Regions from separate parts of the Arthrobacter sp. Marseille-P9274 genome, predicted to be linked through region 4. Evidence: riboswitches for the same ligand, from Rfam matches in the RefSeq annotation. Region 4 holds a riboswitch; each other region holds the start of a gene.
What was found. Region 4 has a riboswitch for S-adenosylmethionine ahead of OC550_RS17355 (methylenetetrahydrofolate reductase). Riboswitches for the same ligand answer to the same signal wherever they lie in the genome.
Positions count from the first base shown of each region.

Region 1: another riboswitch for S-adenosylmethionine. It lies ahead of OC550_RS04315 (bifunctional o-acetylhomoserine/o-acetylserine sulfhydrylase); the one in region 4 lies ahead of OC550_RS17355 (methylenetetrahydrofolate reductase).
Region 2: another riboswitch for S-adenosylmethionine. It lies ahead of OC550_RS03670 (AmiS/UreI family transporter); the one in region 4 lies ahead of OC550_RS17355 (methylenetetrahydrofolate reductase).
Region 3: another riboswitch for S-adenosylmethionine. It lies ahead of OC550_RS12405 (hypothetical protein); the one in region 4 lies ahead of OC550_RS17355 (methylenetetrahydrofolate reductase).

Region 1 is NZ_CAMPOV010000001.1:957,068-962,335, reverse strand. It holds gene OC550_RS04325 (winged helix DNA-binding domain-containing protein) at 1-1,008, shown strand, start outside; gene OC550_RS04320 (homoserine O-acetyltransferase) at 1,053-2,180, opposite strand; gene OC550_RS04315 (bifunctional o-acetylhomoserine/o-acetylserine sulfhydrylase) at 2,214-3,533, opposite strand; SAM riboswitch class IV at 3,602-3,716, opposite strand; gene OC550_RS04310 (VOC family protein) at 3,827-4,468, shown strand; gene OC550_RS04305 (hypothetical protein) at 4,658-5,268, shown strand, end outside.
Region 2 is NZ_CAMPOV010000001.1:813,763-819,030, reverse strand. It holds gene OC550_RS03680 (MFS transporter) at 1-752, opposite strand, end outside; gene OC550_RS03675 (ABC transporter substrate-binding protein) at 1,276-2,208, shown strand; SAM riboswitch class IV at 2,413-2,525, shown strand; gene OC550_RS03670 (AmiS/UreI family transporter) at 2,567-3,262, shown strand; gene OC550_RS03665 (acyl-CoA dehydrogenase family protein) at 3,305-4,555, shown strand; gene OC550_RS03660 (D-alanyl-D-alanine carboxypeptidase family protein) at 4,800-5,268, shown strand, end outside.
Region 3 is NZ_CAMPOV010000001.1:2,669,978-2,675,245, forward strand. It holds gene OC550_RS12380 (YchJ family protein) at 1-207, opposite strand, end outside; gene OC550_RS12385 (alpha/beta fold hydrolase) at 218-1,015, opposite strand; gene OC550_RS12390 (hypothetical protein) at 1,132-1,413, opposite strand; gene OC550_RS12395 (PIN domain-containing protein) at 1,505-1,939, opposite strand; gene OC550_RS12400 (hypothetical protein) at 1,936-2,097, opposite strand; SAM riboswitch class IV at 2,125-2,248, opposite strand; SAM riboswitch class IV at 2,415-2,578, shown strand; gene OC550_RS12405 (hypothetical protein) at 2,594-2,935, shown strand; gene OC550_RS12410 (TM0106 family RecB-like putative nuclease) at 3,134-5,268, shown strand, end outside.
Region 4 is NZ_CAMPOV010000002.1:895,261-900,528, forward strand. It holds gene OC550_RS17345 (uracil-xanthine permease family protein) at 1-936, opposite strand, end outside; gene pgm (phosphoglucomutase (alpha-D-glucose-1,6-bisphosphate-dependent)) at 1,049-2,683, opposite strand; SAM riboswitch class I at 2,902-3,013, shown strand; gene OC550_RS17355 (methylenetetrahydrofolate reductase) at 3,118-4,032, shown strand; gene metE (5-methyltetrahydropteroyltriglutamate--homocysteine S-methyltransferase) at 4,065-5,268, shown strand, end outside.

The DNA of each region.
Region 1 (5,268 bases), on a different contig from region 4:
GGCGGGACGGTCCTGCGGACCCACGTGCTCCGGCCGACCTGGCACTTCGTGCACCGAGGGGACCTGCGCTGGCTGATGATGCTCTCCGCCCCGCGGCTGCGTGCCGGCAACACGTCGCGGGACCGCCAGCTGGGGATCGACGCCGACACGGTGTGCAGCAGCAACGACGTGCTCGGCGCCGTCGTCGCGGACGGTCGGAACGCGACCCGGGAGGACCTGGCCGCCGCCTTGGAACAGGCCGGGCTGCTGCCGGACACCGGGGAGAAACTCATGGGCTCCCCGCTGCGCAACCAGCGGCTGGCCCATCTGGTCTACCACGCGGAGCTGGACGAGGTCCTGGTCAGCGGCGTGCCGCGGCCGACCCCCGGCGGAACCGTGCGGCAGACCTATGCCGCCTTCGACGAGCGGGTGCCCCGTCTGTCCTGCGGCTTCGACCGGGACACGGCCCTGGCGATGCTGGTCCGTCGCTACTTTTCCGGCCACGGCCCGGCCACCGTCAAGGACTGCGCGCTGTGGTCCCGCCTGACGCAGTCAGACGTCCGGCGCGGCCTCGCGGTATCGGCGGGCTGCGCGGATGGTGCCGCCGGTGTTGATTCTGCCGGTGTTGATTATTCCGGTGTTGATTCTGCCGTGGTCGACGGCCACGAGTTCCTCTGGTTCGACGACGGCGGGTCCCCCGCGCGCGGTCCGCGCAGTCCGCGGGTGGACCTGATCCAGTGCTACGACGAGTACGTCATGGGCTACACCCCCACCCGTGGCTATCTGGGCGGCGCCGCTCCCGCCCCGGCCAACGCGAAGGTGCCCAGCCACGTGGTGCTTCTGGACGGGCGGATGATCGGGAACTGGCAGCACGCACTCAAGCCGGGCACCGCCGTCGTCAATCTCCTGCTGCACCGGACGCTGGAGGATGGCGAAGAGCAGGCGCTGCACAGTGCGCTGGAACGGTACCGGACGTTCCTGGCCCGGCCGCTGAGCGCGGACATCTCCGTGCGCGCCGCCGCCGGTTAGCAGCCCGTGGAGCTGGCGCTGCCGCCGCCGGCGGAGGTGCGAAGCTAGCCGCGGGGGAAGAAGCTGGCGGCGAACTCGTCGTGCAGCTGGTGGATGTCCGTCAGGAACCCGTCGTGGCCGGTCGGCACCTGGATCATGTGGACCTTCACGGGGTTGGGCAGAGCCGCTGCGAGCTGCCGCGACTGCTCCGGGAAGTACAGCCGGTCCGAGTCGACGGCGGCGATCAGGAACTCGGTCTCCGCTCCCGCCAGGGCCTCAGCCACAGAGCCGCGTCCGCGGGCCACGTCGTGGCTCATCAGGGCCTCGGTCATGTGGATGTAGCTGTTGGCGTCGAAGCGGCCCGCCAGCTTGGTGGCCTGGTGGTCCAGGTAGCTTTCCACCGCGTAGCGGCCGCGGCCGGCGGCGGTGACGCTGCCGAAGGGCTGCTCGGCGCCCTGGGCGTTGCGGCCGAAGCGGTACTCGAACTCCGGCTCGGAGCGGTAATTGATGTGCGCGATCCGGCGGGCAATGCCGAGGCCGTCCACCGGGGCCGGACCCTCGTAGTAGTCGCCGCCGTTGAAGTTCGGGTCGAGCCGAATGGCCAAAACCTGGGCCTGGGCGAAGGCGATCTGTTCCGCCGTGCTGGCGGCGCCGCAGGCAATCACGGCGCAGCGGGCTGTGCGCTCGGGATAGGTCGCGGCCCATTCGAGCGCCCGTGCCCCGCCCATGGATCCGCCGAGGACCGCGTGCCAGCGGCGGATGCCGAGCAGGTCCGCGAGACGGGCTTCGGCGTGGACCGAATCACGGACGGTGACCATCGGGAAGCGGGAGCCCCAGGGACGTCCGTCCGGTCCCGGCGATGCCGGGCCAGTGGATCCGTAGCAGCCGCCAACCATGTTGGCAGCCACCACGAAGTACCTGTCGGTATCGATGGTTGCCCCGGGGCCCACCAGCGCATCCCACCAGCCCGGCTCGTCGGAGACTCCACGGGCAACATGCGTGCTGCCGGTCAGGGCATGCTGGATGAGCACGGCATTGGAGGCATCCTCGTTCAGGGTGCCCCAGGTCTCGTAACCGAGGACGACCTCCGGCAGATAGCCGCCGGTCTCGAATTCCAGGGCTCCGATGGATGCGTGGCGCAAGATGCCGTCCGCTGCCGTGTTCAGCAATTCCTGTGGTTGCAGTGTTGTCAAAGTGATGCCCGTGATTCCTTCATCTCTAAGCGCCTAGGCTGCGCCCTTGGCCGCGCGGAAACCGGCTTCCAGGTCCGCGATGATGTCGTCGATGTGTTCAATGCCGACGGCGAGCCGGACGAGGCCCGGGGTGACGCCGGCGGCGGCCTGGGCCTCCGGCGACAGCTGCGCGTGCGTGGTCGACGCCGGGTGGATCACCAGCGAGCGTACGTCACCGACGTTAGCCACGTGCGAATGGAGTTCCAGTCCGTCGACGAAGCGCTTGCCGGCTTCGAGTCCGCCGGAGATCTCGAAGGCGATGATGGCCCCGGTTCCCTTCGGGCCGTACTTGCGGCCGCGGTCGTACCACGGGCTGGAAGGCAACCCCGCGTACGCAACGGACTCGACGGCGTCGTTCTTTTCCAACCACTGCGCCACCTGCTGCGCGTTGGAAACGTGCCGCTCCACGCGCAGGCTCAAGGTCTCCAGGCCCTGGGCGATGAGGAAGGCATTGAACGGTGCCACCGAGGAGCCCAGGTCGCGCAGCAGCTGGACGCGTGCCTTGAGGATGTAGGCGAGGTTCGCGCCGAGCGCGCCGCCGACGCCGAGGTCGCGGGCGAAGACCAGGCCGTTGTAGCTCTCGTCCGGGGTGTTGAAGCCCGGGAACCTCTCCGGGTCCTTGGCGAAGTCGAAGTTGCCCGAGTCCACGACGACGCCGGCGATGGCGCTGCCGTGGCCGCCCAGGTACTTGGTGGCGGAGTGCACGACGATGTCCGCGCCCCATTCGATCGGACGGATCAGGTACGGGGTGGACAGGGTGTTGTCGACGATCAGCGGCACGCCGGCCTCATGGGCGGCGGCGCTGACGCCCTCGATGTCCAGGACATCCTGGCGCGGGTTCGAGACGACTTCGCCGAAGAATGCCTTGGTGTTCGGCTGCACGGCCGCGCGCCACTGGTCCAGGTTGTCCGGGTCCGCCACGAAGGTCACCTGAATGCCGAACTTCCGCAGCGTGTTCTGGAACAGGTTGTAGGTGCCGCCGTAGAGGCTCGGGCTGGCAACGATGTGGTCTCCGGCCTCCGCCAAGTTCAGGATGGAGAACGTGGACGCGGCCTGGCCCGAGGACAACAGGAGCGCGCCGACGCCGCCTTCGAGGCTGGCGATGCGGGTTTCGACGGCTTCCTGCGTGGGGTTCCCGATGCGGGTGTAGATGGGCGCCAGCTCCTGCAGCGCAAAGCGGTCGGCCGCGCTGTCGGTGCTGGGGAAGACGAACGATGTGGTCTGGTAGATCGGCAGCGCCCGGGCTCCGGTTGCCGCATCCGGCTCCTGGCCGGCGTGGATCTGACGGGTTTCGAATGACCAGTTGTTGGACATAACTGCAACTCCCTCGCTGATATGAAGGGGTCAGCACTGCGGCCGCCGGTGGCGTGGCTGCAGGTTGCGACCCGCGCTTGCTTCGCGCCTGGTGGCGGAAACCAGGTCTTCACCCGGGGCACCCCACCGCGGTTGGAGGGTTGCCGGCCAGCAAGCCGGGGCTCGATGCTGGCACTCATGACCTGTATCAAGGTTCGGCGAAGGCCTGCGGATCGGCAAGTATGTGACGGCGTGTGAATGTAGCTTAGGCCACCCTAAGTCGAGAGGCACATCACAAAATGCCAAGATGAGTTATGCGTTTCGACCACGTTTCCTATGCATGTGAACCCGATGGCCTGGCTGCCACCACCGAGCGTATTGCCTCGGCCCTAGGCATCGAGGCAGTCAAGGGCGGGGTGCATCCCCGCTTCGGCACCCGGAACACGATCTTCCCCCTTGCCGACCACCACTATCTCGAGGTCGTCGAGGTGCTGGCCCACCCGGCGTCGGACAAGGCACCCTTCGGCCAGGCGGTGCGCGCCCGGTCCGAGGCCGGCGGCGGCTGGATGGGCTGGTGCGTTGAGGTCGACGACCTCGCGCCGTTCGAGGAAAGGCTGGGCCGGCATGCCGTCCCGGGCAATCGCAAGTTCCCCGACGGCCGGGAGCTGACCTGGCAGCAGATCGGCATCAAGGGCCTGATCGCGGACCCGCAGGTGCCGTACATGCTGCGCTGGGACGAGGGCACGGAAGACCTGCATCCGTCCAAGGCCTACGATGCGACCGCCAAGCTGATCGGCCTGACCATCGCCGGCTCCTCGGCGCGGGTGGCGGACTGGCTGGGCACGCCGGTGGACGCGCTCCTGGACGACATCAAGGTCGCCTGGACGGCACCGAACGGCACGCCGGGCATCATGTCCGTGCGCTTCGAGACCCCGAACGGCATCGTCGAGCTCTAGTTCCCGGCGCCCGCGCCCCTTTTCTGCCTGAGGCTCCGTTTTGGTTGCCTGCTCCGCTTCGAACTGGAGCGGAGCAACCAAAACGGAGCCTCTTGCATTCTGCCTACACAGGATCGCCGGGGCTCTCGGGATCCACAGACCCGGACATGACCATGCACCTACCGCTCTGTCTGGCGGCAGGCTGTGGGCATGCGACTCATCTATTCCCGAGACGTCGAAATAGCAGGCCAGGACCGGCATGCGCTGGCGGTCAAGGCCAGAATCGGAAAGCTCATTAGGCTCCGCCGCGGCGTGTATGCAGAGGCGGCGCCGTTCGAAGAACTGCCGTGGTGGGAGCAACAGCGGGTCCGCATCGACGCTGTTGTCGGGACCGGGAGGAGGGACCGGGCACTGATCCGGCAATCCGCCGCCGCTTTATGGGGCATTCCGGTAATCCGCCGATCGCCCCTGGTGTACGTCCTGGCACGCGATGGTACGCATGGACGCACACGCTCGGGAGTGGCCGTCCAGCAGTGCGTGCTTCTTGAGCCGCTGACCACATATGGCGGCTATATAGTGACATCCCGAGCGCAGACGGTCATAGATATCGCCGCCAACAGCCCCTTCGCGGAAGCCGTGCCTGCAATGGACCATGTCCTTCGAGTCGACGACCGGCACGGCCTTGCTGCCCTCGACGTTGAGCGGCTCCGGTTTCTGGCTTCGATGCTGCCCCCTGCGAAACGGCGCCGGGTCGAGAAGGTGCTGGCCTTTACCAATGGGGCGGCGCAGTCTGCCGGCGAGTCCTACTCAAGGGCTCTCAT
Region 2 (5,268 bases), on a different contig from region 4:
ATGCCGGCCAGACTGACCCCAACCCCGGCGTGCTGCAGGGCCGGGACGATGTACGTCAGGATTCCCATGAGCACGGCGCCCTCCAGGACCGCCAGCCCGTAGATGCCCAGGGCGGAGGGCGAGAACGCGTGCCCCAGCCGGACGCCGCCGCGCCCGGAGTGCCCGTCGATTTCCAACCCGCGCAGCAGGATCAGCAGGACCAGGCAGCCTACGGCCGGCAGCACAAACACCAGCCGCCAGTCCACCAGCGCGGCCAGCGTGCCGGTGGCGAGGGCCGCGATGGTCGTCCCGAGCGACGAATAGATCTGCAGGTCGGACAGCCCGCGGGCCCGCTCGATCCCGGTCCGCGTATCGCCGAGGATCGTCATCAGGGTCGGATACAGCGCGCCGGCCATCAGCCCCGTGAACGCCCGCGCCAGGAGCAGCGGGACGTAGCTGCCGGACAGCGCGCTGGCCACCGACCCGACCAGGACCCCTGCCAACGCCGTACGCAGGATCGCCAGGCGGCCGAACCTGTCGCTCAGCAGCCCCCACACCGGCTGCCCGATGGCGTAAAGCAGCGCATACGCCGCCACCAGCTGGACGGCCTGGCCGAGCGACAGGCCCGTCCGGTCAGCCAGCACCACGAGCATCGGCGGCGTGCCGAAGCGGTCGAAGAAGGATAGGAAACCCACCGACCGCAGGACGGCATCGGATACACGGTTCCGCGGCTTGTCGGGCTCTCCGCCGGAACCGGCTGCACTCGCCATCATCTAGTCAGCATTTCCTTGTCGTCGCAGGCCGCCCGCGGAGGACCCGGTGCGTCCGTGGGGGGAGCGGGAAACCAGCCTTCAGGATAGTGAAAATTACGACGGCGGCGCTCCGGACACGCGTTCGGGTCACCGTCCGGAATCTACCGGTCCGCTGGCATAGCAAAGCATATGAACGCCCGCAGCCACTCATTTGGGGGTTCCTCCCATCCCCAGAACTGGAATCTGGTTCGCCGGCGCCGCGGAAGGCAGACTCAGAGTGTGCCGGATCGCCCGTCCTCCTTGGGACGGCCCGGCCGCGGAGCGGGGCCGACCCCCAGACCCGTTCCTTTGTGCCCCTCCCGCGAAGGGGCGGCGGCATTGCCCCGGGAAGCCTAGGCGCCCGGGGCGATGTCGTTTCCGGGGTGCTGAACCTCTGCCGGTTAATCTGCCAACAACCCGCGCAAGAAACCTGCGGATTCTGGTTGCGCCGCTTTCAGTCGTCTAGCCTGTGAGCACAGCGGACCTACCTCTAAGGAACACTTCCATGCGGAACACCGTCAGGCTTCCAGCGGTTCTGATCACCGGGCTCCTGCTCGTCCTGGGCATGGTCGGCTGCAGCGCCAGTCCGTTCGAGGACGGACAAGCCAGCGCCGGGGCGGCCGGGTCCCAGGCGCCCTTGCTCGTGGGATCGGCGAATTTCCCGGAGAGCGAGACCCTCGCCGAGATCTATGCAGGGGCTTTGAACGCCGGAGGCCTTCCCGCGGCAACCAAACCGCGGATTGGCTCCCGCGAGGTCTACGCCCGGGCAGTGCAGGACGGCTCCATCGACCTGGTGCCCGATTACAGCGGCAATCTTCTGCGCTATCTGGACGAGGGCACCTCAGCGCGGAGCGCCGAAGAAGTGATGAAGGAACTGCCCGGAAAGCTGCCGAAGGGGCTTGCGGTACTGGAACCGGCTGCCGCGGAGGACAAAGACGCGCTCGTCGTCACGCAACAGACTGCGGACAAGCACGGACTGGAATCCCTCGAGGACCTGGGCAAAATCTGTGACCGTATTGCCCTCGGAATGCCGCCCGAGGCCCAGGAGCGTCCGCAGGGACTGTCGGGGCTTGAGGCAGTTTATGGATGTGTCCCGAAGGAGTTTGTCCCGTTTAGCGACGGCGGCGGGGCGCTGACGCTCCAGGCGCTGCTGGACGACCGGGTCCAGGCCGCCAACATCTTCACCACTTCCCCGTCGATCGCGGCGAACAGGCTGGTCGCGCTGAAGGACACCAAGGACCTCTTCGCGGCCCAGCAGGTGCTTCCCCTGATCCGCACCGACACCGTCGGCAGCGAGGCCAGGGACATCCTGAACAAGGTCTCGCAGGTACTGACCACTGAGGACCTCATGCAGCTCAACGAGCAGGTCTCCGGGGACGCGAAGCAGAACCCCCGTGACGCCGCAGCCGCCTGGCTCAAGGACAAGGGACTCGCCTGATTGGACGCCGCCGGCCGGCAGGGCCGCTGCAGTGAATGAAGTCCCGGCGAGACCGGCCGGCGCTCAGCTGCACTAGCGGACCGCGGGCCTACCTGGCAAGCCCCTGCAACCTTCACCCGCGCGGCGGGTAACAGGACGTGACCTTCCGTCATGTTCGCCGGAAACCGTTGCCGCCAGCCGCCGGCGCGGCATACCTTTGCAACAGATCACGAGTTCCAACGCGAAGCCCTGGCTGGTTGGACGGCAACCCTCTTCGTGGTGGGGTGCCCCAGGTGAAGATCCGGCCGGGCACAACCGTGTTCCGGCAAGCATCGAGCCGGCTCAAACGTGAGCCCTCCCGCACAGACGGAACCTCCCCATGTCCTTCATCTGCCTCATCCTCTCCGGCGTGGCACTGCTGACCAACGGTCTGGCCCTGCTCGGACGCATACCGCCGCGCGACAGCGGCACCCTGAACCTGCTCATCGGCGGCCTCCAGCTGATCCTGGCCACCCTGATTGCCGTGACCGCCGCGGGCGATCCGGCCGAGCTGCTCAGCGCCGCCGGTGTCGTCCTCTTCGGCCTGACCTACACGTACGTCGGCCTGAACTCGCTGTTCGACCTCGGCTCGGCCGGCGTCGGCTGGTTCTGCGTCCTCGTCGCCGCGCTCGCGGTGGTCTACGCGGTCTCCAACCTGGCCGCCGACCCGTTCTCCGCGGTGCTGTGGGCCAGCTGGGCCGTGCTGTGGACGCTGTTCTTCCTGCTCCTCGCCCTCGGCAAGTCCGCGCTCACCGCCTACACCGGCTGGGCCACCCTGCTCACCAGCCAACTAACGACGACGCTGCCCGCCCTTTTGGGGCTGAACGGTGCCTGGCCTTCGGGCTGGGGGAGTGCCGCGGCAGCCGCCGTCGTGATCGCCCTCCTGTTCACGGCCGCAAGGTTCCTGGCCCTGCGCACCGGCCGCGCCGCCGTCGTACTTCCCAACCCCGAACCCGCTCGGGCAGACAAGGTCCGCGCGTCCGCCGACGCTGAACTTCCGAAGCCCGTCCAGAAGCCGGCGCCCGCCGCCGTCTGACCCGCCAGACTTCCAAATTCCCGCAACAACGAAAGGCCCGTCATGACCTCCGTAACCACGCACACCACGCACGCCGCCGAGACCGACTACGAGACTCTTGCCAACCGCTTCCGCCCGATCTTCGCGCGCATCGCCGAGGGTGCCAGCGCCCGCGAGCAGGACCACCAGCTGCCGTTCGACCAAATCAAGGAGCTGACCAAGGCGGGCTTCGGCGCCGTGCGCGTTCCGGTGGCCGACGGCGGTGCCGGCGCCACCCTGCCGCAGCTGTTCCGCCTGCTGACCGAGCTCGCCGCCGCGGACTCGAACATCCCGCAGGCGCTGCGCGGCCACTTCGCCTTCGTCGAGGACCGGCTGGTCTCCTCCGGTCCGCAGCGCGCGGTCTGGCTGGAGCGCTTCGTGAACGGCGAGATCGCGGGCAACTCGTGGACCGAGGTCGGCAGCGTGAAGATCGGCGACGTCATCACCAAGGTCAGCCCGGACCCGGACTCGGCCACCGGCGGCTTCCGCGTCAACGGCACCAAGTACTACTCGACCGGCAGCATCTTCGCCGACTGGATCGACACCTTCGCCCAGCGCACGGACAACGACGTCAAGGTCATCGCCGTCGTCAATGCGCACCAGCCGGGCGTCACGCATTCCGACGACTGGGACGGCTTCGGCCAGCAGACCACCGGCTCCGGCACCAGCACCTTCAAGGACGCCGTGGTCGAGGCCGAGAACGTCATCGACTTCGACACCCGCTTCAAGTACCAGACCGCGTTCTACCAGGTCGTCCTGCTCGCCGTCCTCGCCGGCAGCATCAAGGCCGCCGAGCGCGACATCGCCACCGAAGTCCGCAACCGCACGCGCATCTTCTCGCACGGCAACGCCGACTCCTTCCGCGAGGATCCGCAGATCCTGCAGGTCATCGGCGAGGTCTCGGCCCGCGGCTACGCAGCCGAAGCCACCGTCGAGCGCGCCGCCCAGGCACTGCAGCGCGCGTACGAAGCCGCGTTCCTCGGCGACCTCGAGCGCGAAGAGCACCTCAACGACCTCGCCGAGCTCGAAAGCGCCCAGGCCCAGGTGGTCCTGACCGACCTCGCCACCCGCGCCACCTCGGACATCTTCGACGCGCTCTCCGCCTCGGGCACCAGCACGAAGAAGAACTTCGACCGGCACTGGCGCAACGCCCGCACGGCCGCGAACCACAACCCGTGGGTCTTCAAGGCGCGCATCATCGGCGACTACTCGGTCAACGGCACCGTCCCGCCGCGCGTCTGGGCCATCGGCGCCGGCCCCGGCGCCAAGAAGTAGGAACGGGGCCAAGAAGCAGCACCGGCGGCACCTGAAGCGGCGGCGGGGACATTCCCGCCGCCGCTGTCGCCTGCCCCGCCCGACATCGGACCAACCGTTCGGTGCTGGACTGGTGGCGGACTGCGGAGATACTTAGCGGCGCACGCTCGCAGGTGAAACAATCTCGACGCGCTCCCGCCCTTCGCATAAAGTGGCCGAACGCATTCTTCAACGTCTTGGGGGCCTCGTGGGTGTCATCAACAGAATGTTCGCAGTGCTGCTGGCCGTGTTCGTGTGCCTCGGCCTGGTCGCTCCCGCCGCGACGGCGGCGACGGTCAACGGCTATGAGATCGACGAGGTTTCCAGCCTGCAGGTGGTGGTGAACAAGCACCGGAAGCTGAACCCGCAGAGCTATGTCCCGTCCCGCATGGTGAGGATCCAAGGCCAATCGCTGCGGGCGGAAGCCGCCGATGCTTACAAGAAGTTCGCCAGCGCTGCCAAGAAGGCGGGCGTCAGCATCGTGCCCGTGAGCGGATACCGCTCCTACAACCAGCAGGCCAGCCTCTACAACAACTACGTGCTGCAGTACGGCCAGGAAACGGCCGACACCCTCGCTGCCCGCCCCGGCTACAGCGAGCACCAGACCGGCCTGGCCATGGACATCGGCAACCCCGGCGGAACCTGTGCCCTCGATCCGTGCTTCGCGAACACTCCGGCCGGCAAATGGGCCGCCG
Region 3 (5,268 bases), on a different contig from region 4:
CAGCGAGCGCGGCCTTGTCTCCGAAGACCAGCTCCGCAGCAGGTAGGCACTGTCCCCGGCGACGAAAGCCGAATAGCGCGAGCGCATCAGCTCCTCGGCCGTCCCCGCCTCGGCCAGACCGGCGTGGAGGCGCCCGCAGCAGTCGCGGTAGGCCGCCGTGCTGCCGCAGGGACAGGGGTCGGACGGCGCAATCGATTCGCGGAACATGGCTGCCACCCTACGCCGCCGCCTGCCCGGCCCCGAGGAAAGGCACCAGCTCGGCCAGGACCTCATGCGCCGGGAAGAGCGTCGAGGCGTGCGTGCGTCCCGGCCGCGGGACGAAGCCGGCGCCGGGCATCAGCGAAGCCGCGCGCCTGGAGTCGGCGAACCTGGCCGTGTCCTCGGTGCCCGCCATGAGCAGGGCCGGCATCCCCAGCGAGGCCAGCTGGGCTTCGGTGAGCCCGGGTTCCTCCTCGGTTCGTTCGAAGTAGGCCACCAAGGCCTGGGGGTCGTTGGCCTTGAAGGCCGCCTTCGTGGCGGCATCCAGCGACCTCCCCGCCGCCTCCAGTCCGTCGATGAAGCCCTCCATCCCGCCGTGGCGCAGCGCCTCGAGGTAGCCGTCGAAAAAGATCCTCGCCACCTGCCCCTCCTGCGCCCTGTAGGTGCCGCCCAGCGTGGCCAGCCGTTCCACGCGTTCGGGCGCCGCGGCGGCCAGCGCGAATCCCACGCGCGCCCCGAAGGAGTAGCCCGCCACCGCTGCACTGGCGATCCCCTCCGCGTCCAGGACGGCCAGGACGTCGCCGACGACCAGCGGCATCCGATAGGCGTCGGCGTCGTGCGGCTTGCCGCTGCGGCCGTGGCCCCGCAGGTCGGTCCGGACCACGGTGAAATCGCCGGCCAGTGCTCCCACGTACCCGAGCCCGCGCCAAATCGCCCGTGACAGCGCGGAACCGTGCAGGAGTACGACGGCGGGCCCGTCCCCAGTGACGTCATAAGCGATCGGCGTTCGGTCCACGGAGTTTAGGGCGTTGGGCATGGTCCAAGTCTAGGCAGGCCACCGCCGCTGCCCGTGCCGCACCGGCGGGAAGGGCGAAGATGGCTGCACTCGGCCCCGGCGCGGGCGGTTCAGCCGCGCCGGAGGAGAGATGCCCTTCAGGCCCGGCGCAGACGTCTCAGCCAGCGCCGGAATCCACCGCCGCTGCGGACGACCCCCGGATGCTGGTGGCCCTCCTGCTCGAATGGGTCGGAGGCATCGTCCGGGAGGACGCCGCCCTCCCCCGCTCTGACGTGGGCGGTGCCGGGACCGGGAATCTGTGCCGCGGCCAGGTTCGGCATCACCGGATCGTCTCCCGAGCCGTGCAGCGGCAGCGGGCCCATGCCCTCCGCCCGCTCCGTTCCGTACGCGCCGCGGGTGCTTCTGTCTTTGCGTGCCATGGCCATCTCCTCCAGGGAGCCCGTAGCACCATTGTCGCCCTCGGGCCGCCGAACCGGAAGTGCCGGAAGGCGGCAGGCGACGTACACAGCCCTACACCGGACTCTCGGCGAACTGCCCCACCTGCCACGGGTCGATGGCCGGGACCGCCAGCTTGCGGTACCCCTCGACGTTCCGGGACACGATCGTCAGGCAGTGCTGCACGGCCGTCGCCGCGATCAGCGAATCAACCGCCGTGACCTCGGGATGCCCCGCCATCGGCGCCCAGGCCATCGCGACGTCCAGGTCGACCGGCAGGATAAAGCCCGAGAAGCGCGACGCCAGTTCGCCGAGCCAGGCGCCGCCGTCGTCCGACCCCCCGGCGTCCTGGCTGCCCAGCAGATGGAGCTCCGCCACGGACAGCGCGGAAATGTAGATGCCGAGGTGCCGGCGGCGCTGCAGGAAATCGACGACCGCCGGATGCGGCTCCGCGCGGCGCACTTCGGCGACGACGTCGGTGTCCAGCAACAGGCCCGAGGGACCCCTCACAAGCCCGCCGCGCGTGGCGTCCGCGCATCCTGCCGGACCGGGAGGCCGGCGGGCCCGAGCAGGAAGTCGACGAATTCCTGGCGTACGGCCGTTACTTGTTCGTAGTCGGCAAGGCTCATCACGCGCAGGCCGGCGTGGGCAGGATTAGGTGTACTCATGGAAGCGGTGCCGGGCACCGGTCCTTTCACGTGCTCTTGCCCGCACCATTTGCCCGTGGGCGAATGCAGGCCGCTTCGTCATCCGAACCACCCAGAGAGCGTGGGGTTGGTACGCGGCCAAGTCGGAGCTTAGCGGCCGCAATTCCTGAAGCTGAAGCGAGTATAACCAGAGCTTGTGCCGCCAGTCACGGGCCGTTTCGTCACCGGAAGTAACACGGCCCAACATCCCGTTACGAGGGGTAACGGGCCTACAACAAATTGTTTACTTCGCAGCAACCGTTTGGCTATGTGCATGCAGGACCCTATAGTTGGTACTGCTTCACGAGATGTGATCCGCAGCACACCGGCTCGCCGGGCGCTGCAAGGCTCCGACCGGTCACACACCAACCCCATGTTCGCGGGTGGTTCGGATGACGAAGCGGCCTGCATTTCACAGGACAACGAGGTTCTGAAGGGGACTCGGTGCGGGCAAGAACAACCGGAGAGAACAAGAATGATGAGTGCATATCCAATAGAAAAAGACAGCCGCAGCAGCAACCGCGAGCGCACAGTCCGTCTCAGGGACAACACTGTCCTGGACGAGTGGGTCGAGGTTGCCGTCCATATCGAGGCTGAGCTAAGCCTGGTCCAGTTGTGCCAGGACGGCGAACAGAAAATGCTGTACTCCGAGGACATCGGCGCCGTGCTGGAAGCGGCCATGGACTCGGACGGGTCCGCGCTGTGGTGCGAAAAGTACTCCAAGCTGCTCATTCCCAGCACCCGTCCGGGCGCGGGCAACCGTTTCTTCTCGCTGCGCAGGATGTTGAACGACGACGGCGGACCGCGGGACTGCAGCTAGCGCACCTTACGCCGCGGTGCTGCGTCCGCTCCTTGCTGATGGCGTTTCCCGCCTGCCCGGATACGGGCGGTCCGGCGGAACGTGCGCAAACTGTCGGACCCGGCTGATAGAAGTTGAGCATATGAGCCGCCCGCCGGCCCGGGGCCCCCGACAGGGGTTTCGGCGCCGGCGGGACCAACTTCTCCTCCAGGAGGCACCGTGTTCCTGCTCGATCCGCTGGCGCCCGGCGCGCCCCGGGACCTGATCTTCACCGCGAGCGACCTGGTGGTGGCCGCCCAGTGCGAATACCAGCTGCTGCGGAAGCTGGATGAAAAGCTCGGACGCAACCCGAAGGCGGAGTTCCCGCCGGACGAGATGCTGGCGCGCACGGCCGAGCTGGGCGACGTCCACGAGCACCGCGTGCTCCAGGACTTCCGGGACACTTTCGGCGCCGGAGTAGTGGAGATCGCCGAGATCGCGGGCTATACCAGGCCGCTGCTTGAAGCCAAGCATCGCGAATCGATCGCCGCCCTGCGCTCCGGTGCGGACGTGGTGTTCCAGGCCTCCTTCTTCGACGGCAGCTTCCACGGGCGTTCGGATTTCCTGGTCAAGGAGGAGGACGGCGGCTCGCCCCGCTACGCGGTGTATGACTCCAAGCTAGCCCGGCACGCCAAGGTCACGGCGCTGCTCCAGCTGGCGGCCTACGGCGACCAGCTGCTGAAAGCCGGCATCTCCCCCTCGCCTACCGTGACCCTGGTGCTGGGCGACGGCTCCCGCAGCGACCATAGCCTGCGGGACCTGCTGCCGGTCTTCCGCGAGCGCCGCAGCCGCTTCCTGGAGCTCACTGCAGCCCACCGGGCCCAGCCTGCCCCCGTGGCGTGGGGAGACGAGCGGCACACGGCGTGCGGGCGCTGCGACTACTGCGCCGAGCAGGTAGCACTGCACCGGGACGTGTTGCTGGTTTCCCGCATGAGCCCGGCCCGTCGCCGCCGGCTGCGGGACCTGGGCGTCACCACGATCGACCAACTGGCGGCCATGGAGCTGCCCCCGGGCGAGGCCCCGGACGGCGTGCTGGCCCGGCTGCGCGACCAGGCGAGGATGCAGACCGGTGCAGTGGAACCGGACGGAGCCGTGCAGTACTCGGACGGCGACGGAACCCGGCACCGCCTCGCCTACCGGGTGCTGGCAGCGAACGCGCTCGGGACTCTCCCCGCGCCGAGCGAGGGAGACATCTTTTTCGACTTCGAAGGGGACCCGCTCTGGCAGGACCAGGCCGGGACCTGGGGACTGGAGTACTTGTTCGGGGTCATGGAGAACCCGCCGTCTCCCGGAGCCGCCCCGCCCTTCCTGCCGTTCTGGGCCCACAGCCGCGCCGAAGAAGGAAAGGCACTGGCCGAATTCCTTGACTACGTGGGCCGGCGGCGGAGGCAGCATCCGGACCTGCACATCTACCACTACGCCAACTATGAGAAGGCCGCGCTGCGCCGGCTCTCGCTGCAGCACGTCATCGGCGAGGACGCCGTGGATGCCCTGCTGCGCGAAGGCGTGCTGGTCGATCTTTACGACGTGGTGCGCAACAGCCTGCGGATCTCCGAGAAGTCCTACAGCATCAAGAAGCTCGAGCCCCTGTACATGGGATCGCACCTGCGCTCGGGTGACGTCAAAGATGCCGGCGGGTCCGTCGTCGCTTACGCCCTCTACTGCGAAGCCCGGGACAGCGGCCGGCACCAGGAAGCGGATGCGATCCTGGCCAGCATCCGCGACTACAACGAGTACGACTGCCTCTCGACGCTCCGCCTCCGCGACTGGCTGTTGGATCGGGCCGACGAGCGCGGGATAGCACGGGCACTGACCGCGGAGCCGGACCCCGGCCCGGAACCTGAGGAACCCTCGCCGGACGAGGCGCGGCTGCTCGAGCACGTAGCGGCCGCCACCGAGCGTGCGCTGCACGCCGGCGGAGAACTGACACCGGACGAGCAGGCCGTTGCGATGGTGGCGGCGTCCGTGGGATACCACCGCAGGGAAGACAAACAGTTCTGGTGGGGACATTACGACCGGCTGAATGCGCCGCTGGCGGACTGGTGGGAATCCCGGGACATCTTCACGGTGGAATCCGGCGAGGTACTACAGGACTGGGCAAAGCCGACTGCAAGGTCAAACCCCGTTCGGCGGCTCCGTCTTACGGGCAGGCTGGCGCCCGGTTCCACCATCAAGGAAGGGACGACGGTCTGCCGGGTCTACGACCCGCCGGCCCCTGCGCACCTGGACGGGCAGGACAACGGCGTCAACTACCGTACCTATTGCTTTCGCAGCGAGGTCCTTGGCCTCGACGCCGAGGACGGAAAGGACGTGCT
Region 4 (5,268 bases):
CGTCGAGTACACCTTGGACGCTGCCATCACGCCGATGTTCTCGGCATAGGTGGTGGTTCCGGACCCGCCGCCGGTGCCTGCGAGGACCGTGGCCAAGCCGTCCGCCATCAGCGCGCGGCCGGTATAGGGGTCGAGGTTCTGCCCGGTCATGGCCGCCACTGACTTCACGTGCCCGATGTTCTCCGCCACGAGCACCAGCACCACCGGGACGAACAGGCCGATGAGGGAAATGTGGAACTCCGGGGTGTGGAACTGCGGCAGGCCCACCCACGCGGCGTCGTTGATGGCGGAGAAGTCCACTTCGCCGCGCAGCACGGCAGTCAGGTAGCCCGCCAGCACACCGACCAGGATGGAGAGCCGGCCGAGCAGGCCGCGGAAGAGGACGGCGGCCAGCAGGATCGCGACCACCGTGACGACGCCGGTGACGGCGCCCTGCTCGAAGTTGGTCTTAGCCGTCGGCGCCAGGTTCAGGCCGATCAGCGCCACGATGGAGCCGGTCACCACCGGAGGCATCACGACCTGGATCCAGTGCGAGCCGGCCTTATGGACGATGAAGCCGATGACGAACAGCACCGCCCCCGCCATGATCAGCCCGCCCAGCGCACCGCCCATGCCGTGCTGGTTCATGGCGGCGCCGATCGGCGCGATGAACGCGAAGCTGGAGCCGAGGTAGCTCGGGATCCGGCCGGCCGTGATGACCAGGAAGAGGATCGTGCCGATCCCCGAGAACAGCAGGGTGGTGGACGGCGGGAACCCGGTGATCAGCGGCACCAGGAAGGTGGCGCCGAACATGGCGACCACGTGCTGCGCGCCGATCCCGATGGTCCGGCCCCAGGTCAGCCGCTCCTGCGGGGAGACCACCGTGCCGGGCGCAATGCTCCTGCCGTCGCCGTGCAGTTGCCAACGGAAGGGGGAGGACTTCTCGGTCGTGCTCATGGAGGGCCTCTCGGGACGTGGGAAGAGCTTGGTCTGGAAGCATCCTACTGCCGCCGGCCCTTCCCGCGCGCCCGAGCTGTGGCGCCGCTCCCGCGCCCGCCCTAGGGCCGGGTCAGCCGATGACCCCGTCCACCAGCGCCTTCGCCTCGGCCTGCACCTGCTTCAGGTGCTCGTCGCCCTTGAATGACTCGGCGTAGATCTTGTAGACGTCTTCGGTGCCGGACGGGCGGGCTGCGAACCACGCGTTTTCGGTGGTGACCTTGAGCCCGCCGATCGCGGCGCCGTTGCCCGGTGCCTCGGTCAGCTTTGCCGTGATCGGCTCGCCGGCCAGCTCGGTCGCCGTCACGTCGGAGGCGGAGAGCTTGCCGAGGGCGGTCTTCTGTTCCCGGGTGGCGGCCGCGTCGATCCGCGCGTACGACGGCGCACCGAACTTCGCGGCCAGCTCACCGTAGAGTTCGGACGGGGACTTGCCCGTGACGGCCTTGATCTCCGAGGCCAGCAGGGCCAGCAGGATGCCGTCCTTGTCCGTGGACCACGGCTGGCCGTTGAACCGGACGAAGGACGCGCCGGCGGATTCCTCGCCGCCGAAGACGCCCTCGCCGGAGAGCAGGCCGGGCACGAACCACTTGAAGCCGACGGGAACCTCCACCAGCTTGCGGCCGAGGTCCGCCGCCACGCGGTCGATCATCGAGGACGAGACGAGCGTCTTGCCCACCGACGCGCCCGCGGGCCACTGCGGCCGGTGCGTGTAGAGGTACTGGATCGCCACCGCCAGGTAATGGTTCGGATTCATCAGCCCCGCATCCGGGGTGACGATCCCGTGGCGGTCCGCATCGGCGTCGTTCCCGGTAGCAATCTCGAACTCGGCGGAACGGCCGATCAGCGACGCCATGGCGTAGGGCGAGGAGCAGTCCATGCGGATCTTCTCGTCCCAGTCCAGCGTCATGAACGCCCACTGCGGGTCCACTGTCGAATTGACCACCGTCAGGTCCAGGTTGTGCCGCTCTCCGATCGCGCCCCAGTAGTCCACCGAGGCACCGCCCATCGGGTCCGCGCCGATGCGGACGCTGGCGTTGCGGATGGCCTCCAGGTCCAGCACCTGCGGCAGATCGTCCACGTAGTTGCTGAGGAAGTCATAGGTCCCGACGGCGCCTGAGAACTGGGCCTGGCCGAGCGGGATCCGTTTGACCCCGCGCAGACCCGACTCGAGCAGCTCGTTGGCGCGGTTGGCGATCCAGCCCGTGGCATCCGAATCCGCCGGGCCGCCGTGCGGCGGGTTGTACTTGAAGCCGCCGTCCCCGGGGGGATTGTGCGAGGGCGTGATGACGATGCCGTCGCCCTGCCCGTCCGGGTTTGCGGTGTTGTGCTTGAGGATGGCGTGGCTGACGGCCGGCGTCGGGGTCCAGCCGGTCCTCGAATCCACCCAGACGGTGACGCCGTTGGCGGCGAGGACCTCCAGCGCCGTGTTCTGCGCCGGGTCGGAGAGGGCATGGGTGTCCTTGCCCATGAACAGCGGACCGGCGATGCCCTGGCCGGCCCGGTATTCCACGATCGCCTGCGTGATGGCGGCGATATGGTCCTCGTTGAAGGAACCCTTCAGGCTGCTGCCGCGATGGCCGGACGTGCCGAAGGCCACGCGCTGCGTCGGCTCCTTCGGATCGGGCTTCACGTCGAAGTACGCGTCGAGCAGCGCGGTCAGGTCAACAAGGTCGCTGGGTTGGGCCACTGTGCCCGCACGGTTTGCCATGCCCCAAGCATGCCAAACATCACAGACCGGGAACCGGGTCCGTCACCAGAAGTTCACAACATTACGACGGCGGGCGGTCGGCCCGGCCGGACGATGTTGCGCCGGATGACGGCGGACTTGCCGTTCGTGACGAAACATTCCGTGCCGGGGAGCAACACTTCGACGCATCCCGTGCAGGTTTGCCCTTCAACGCCCGTCGCTTCCTAGAGTGGACGCATTAGCCATCCAGAGCGGCCGAGAGATCTGGCTCGTTGACGCCGCAGCAACCATCCGGGTAAGCCTCCGAGAGGAGACGGACCGGAACGGTGCTACCGCCAGGACCGATGGAGACGCGCCAGCGACACCACCAGGGCCTTCACCTGCCCGGCGTGGAAAACGGCTGGTCCTTTCAGCAGCGCAGCGGCGCACTCCCTCGGCACGACCGAGGAGCGTACATGACCCTGGCAGCACGGACAGCCGTCCCGCCGTCGTTGTCCTACGAGCTGTATCCGCCCGCCAACGCGCAGGCCGAAGCCACGGTGCTTCGGGCCATCGAGGAGCTTGGCGGCACCCATCCCGACTACGTTTCAGTGACCTACAGCGGCACGCCCGAACGGCGCCGCGCCTCGATCCAGCTGATCGAGCATCTGGTGGGCGCCACCAGGCTGCGACCGCTGGCACACCTGACCTGCGTCGGGGAGACCCGCGAAAGCCTGGAGCTGCTGGTGTGCCAGTTCGTCGGGCTGGGCGTGCGCGGCGTGCTGGCGATGCGCGGGGATCTGCCAACCGACCCGGAGACGTTCCGCGGCGACCTGCCCTTCGCGCGCTACCTGGTGGAACTGATCCGCAGCGTCGAGTGCCGGCATTCCGCGACACTGGCCGGCGGCCGGATGGCCGTCGGGGTGGCCGCCTACCCGAACCGGCATCCGGAGTCCCCTTCCTTCGAGCACGACGTCGAGGTGCTCGTCTCGAAGGAACGCTCGGGGGCCGACTTCGCGATCAGCCAGGTGTACTTCGACCCGGCCCACTACGTCCGCCTGGTGGCCGCCGCCCGCGCGGCCGGCGTGACGATCCCGATCATTCCCGGGGTCATCCCGATGTCGAGCGTGCGCCGGCTGGAGCGGCTGGCCGTGATGACCGGCGTCCGCCCGGATCCGGCGCTGCTGCACCGGCTCGAGACGGCGTCCTCGGACGCCGAGCGGCGCCGGATCGGGGTCGCCGCCGCCGCGGAGCTGGCCCGCGCCGCCTTCGATGCCGGGGCGCCCGGCGTGCACCTGTACACCTTCAACGATGCGCGCGCCTCCATCGAGGTGGTCGAGGCGCTCGACCTGCCCTCCACCCGCACCCTTTCCGCTTCCGTACCCGCCTGAACCCGCATAAACCCGCCCGACAGGAGAACATCATGACCGCCAAGAACACCTTCCCCGCCGCCACCATCCTGGGCTACCCGCGCATCGGCCCAAACCGGGAACTGAAGAAGGCCCTCGAAGCCCACTGGAGCGGCAGGCTCGACGAGGACGGCCTGCTCTTCGAGGCCCGGAAGGTCCAGGACCGGACCGTCCGCCGCCTGGTCCAGCTCGGCCTGGACGCCGCCGATTCCTCCATTCCCGCCGACTTCGCGCTCTACGACCAGGTCCTCGACACCACGGCCGCCCTCGGCGCGCTGCCGTCCCGTTTCGCGGACCTCGCGGATAGCGACGGCGGCGTCGGCACCGCAGCGTCCTTCGTGCTGGCCCGCGGCTACGGCGAACGCGCGCCCCTGGAGCTGACCAAGTGGTTCGACACGAATTACCACTACCTCGTGCCGGAGATCGGCCCGGAAACCCGCTTCGCCGCCGTCGCTCACCAGTTGGCCGGGATCATCCGCCGGCAGAAGGACCGCGGCGCCGTGCTGCGGCCGGTCCTCGTGGGCCCGGTGACCTACCTGCTGCTCGCCAAGGCGGAGGACGGCGCGCCCGAGGGCTTCGACCCGCTGACCCGGATCGACGACGCCGTCGCGGCCTACGTGGGGATCCTCGGCCAGCTGGCCGAGGCCGGCGCCGAGTGGGTGCAGCTCGACGAGCCGGGCCTCTCCACGGACGCCGGCGCGGCGCTGGCCGCTCCCGGCGGGCTGGTGGAGCAGGTATACCGGAAGCTGGCCGAGGCCCCGGTGGCCGCCGCGGGCCGCCACGCGAACGGCCGCCCGGCCCTGCTGGTCACCACCGGGTACGGCACCGCCGGGGATCCGGCCCGCGCCGGCGAGGCCCTGGCCGTGCTGGCCGCCGTCGGCGTCGAAGCCGTCCACGCGGACCTGGTCCGCGGCGCGCTGCCCTCCGCCGAAGCGCTGCGCGCGCTCGGTGGCACCCGCTTCGTCGCCGGTATCGTGGACGGCCGCAACGTCTGGCGGAACAACCTCTTGTCCTCGCTGGACGTGCTCGAGGACCTGCAGGCGCAGTCCGGCGCGGCCGTCTCGGTCGGCACCTCCACGTCGCTGCTGCACGTGCCGCACGACGTCGCCGCCGAGTCCGCGCTTCCGGCGCACCTGCCGGCCTGGCTCTCCTTCGCGGACCAGAAGGTGCGCGAGGCGGCGGCGCTGGCCCGCGGCCTGGCCGGAGGCCGCCCGTCCA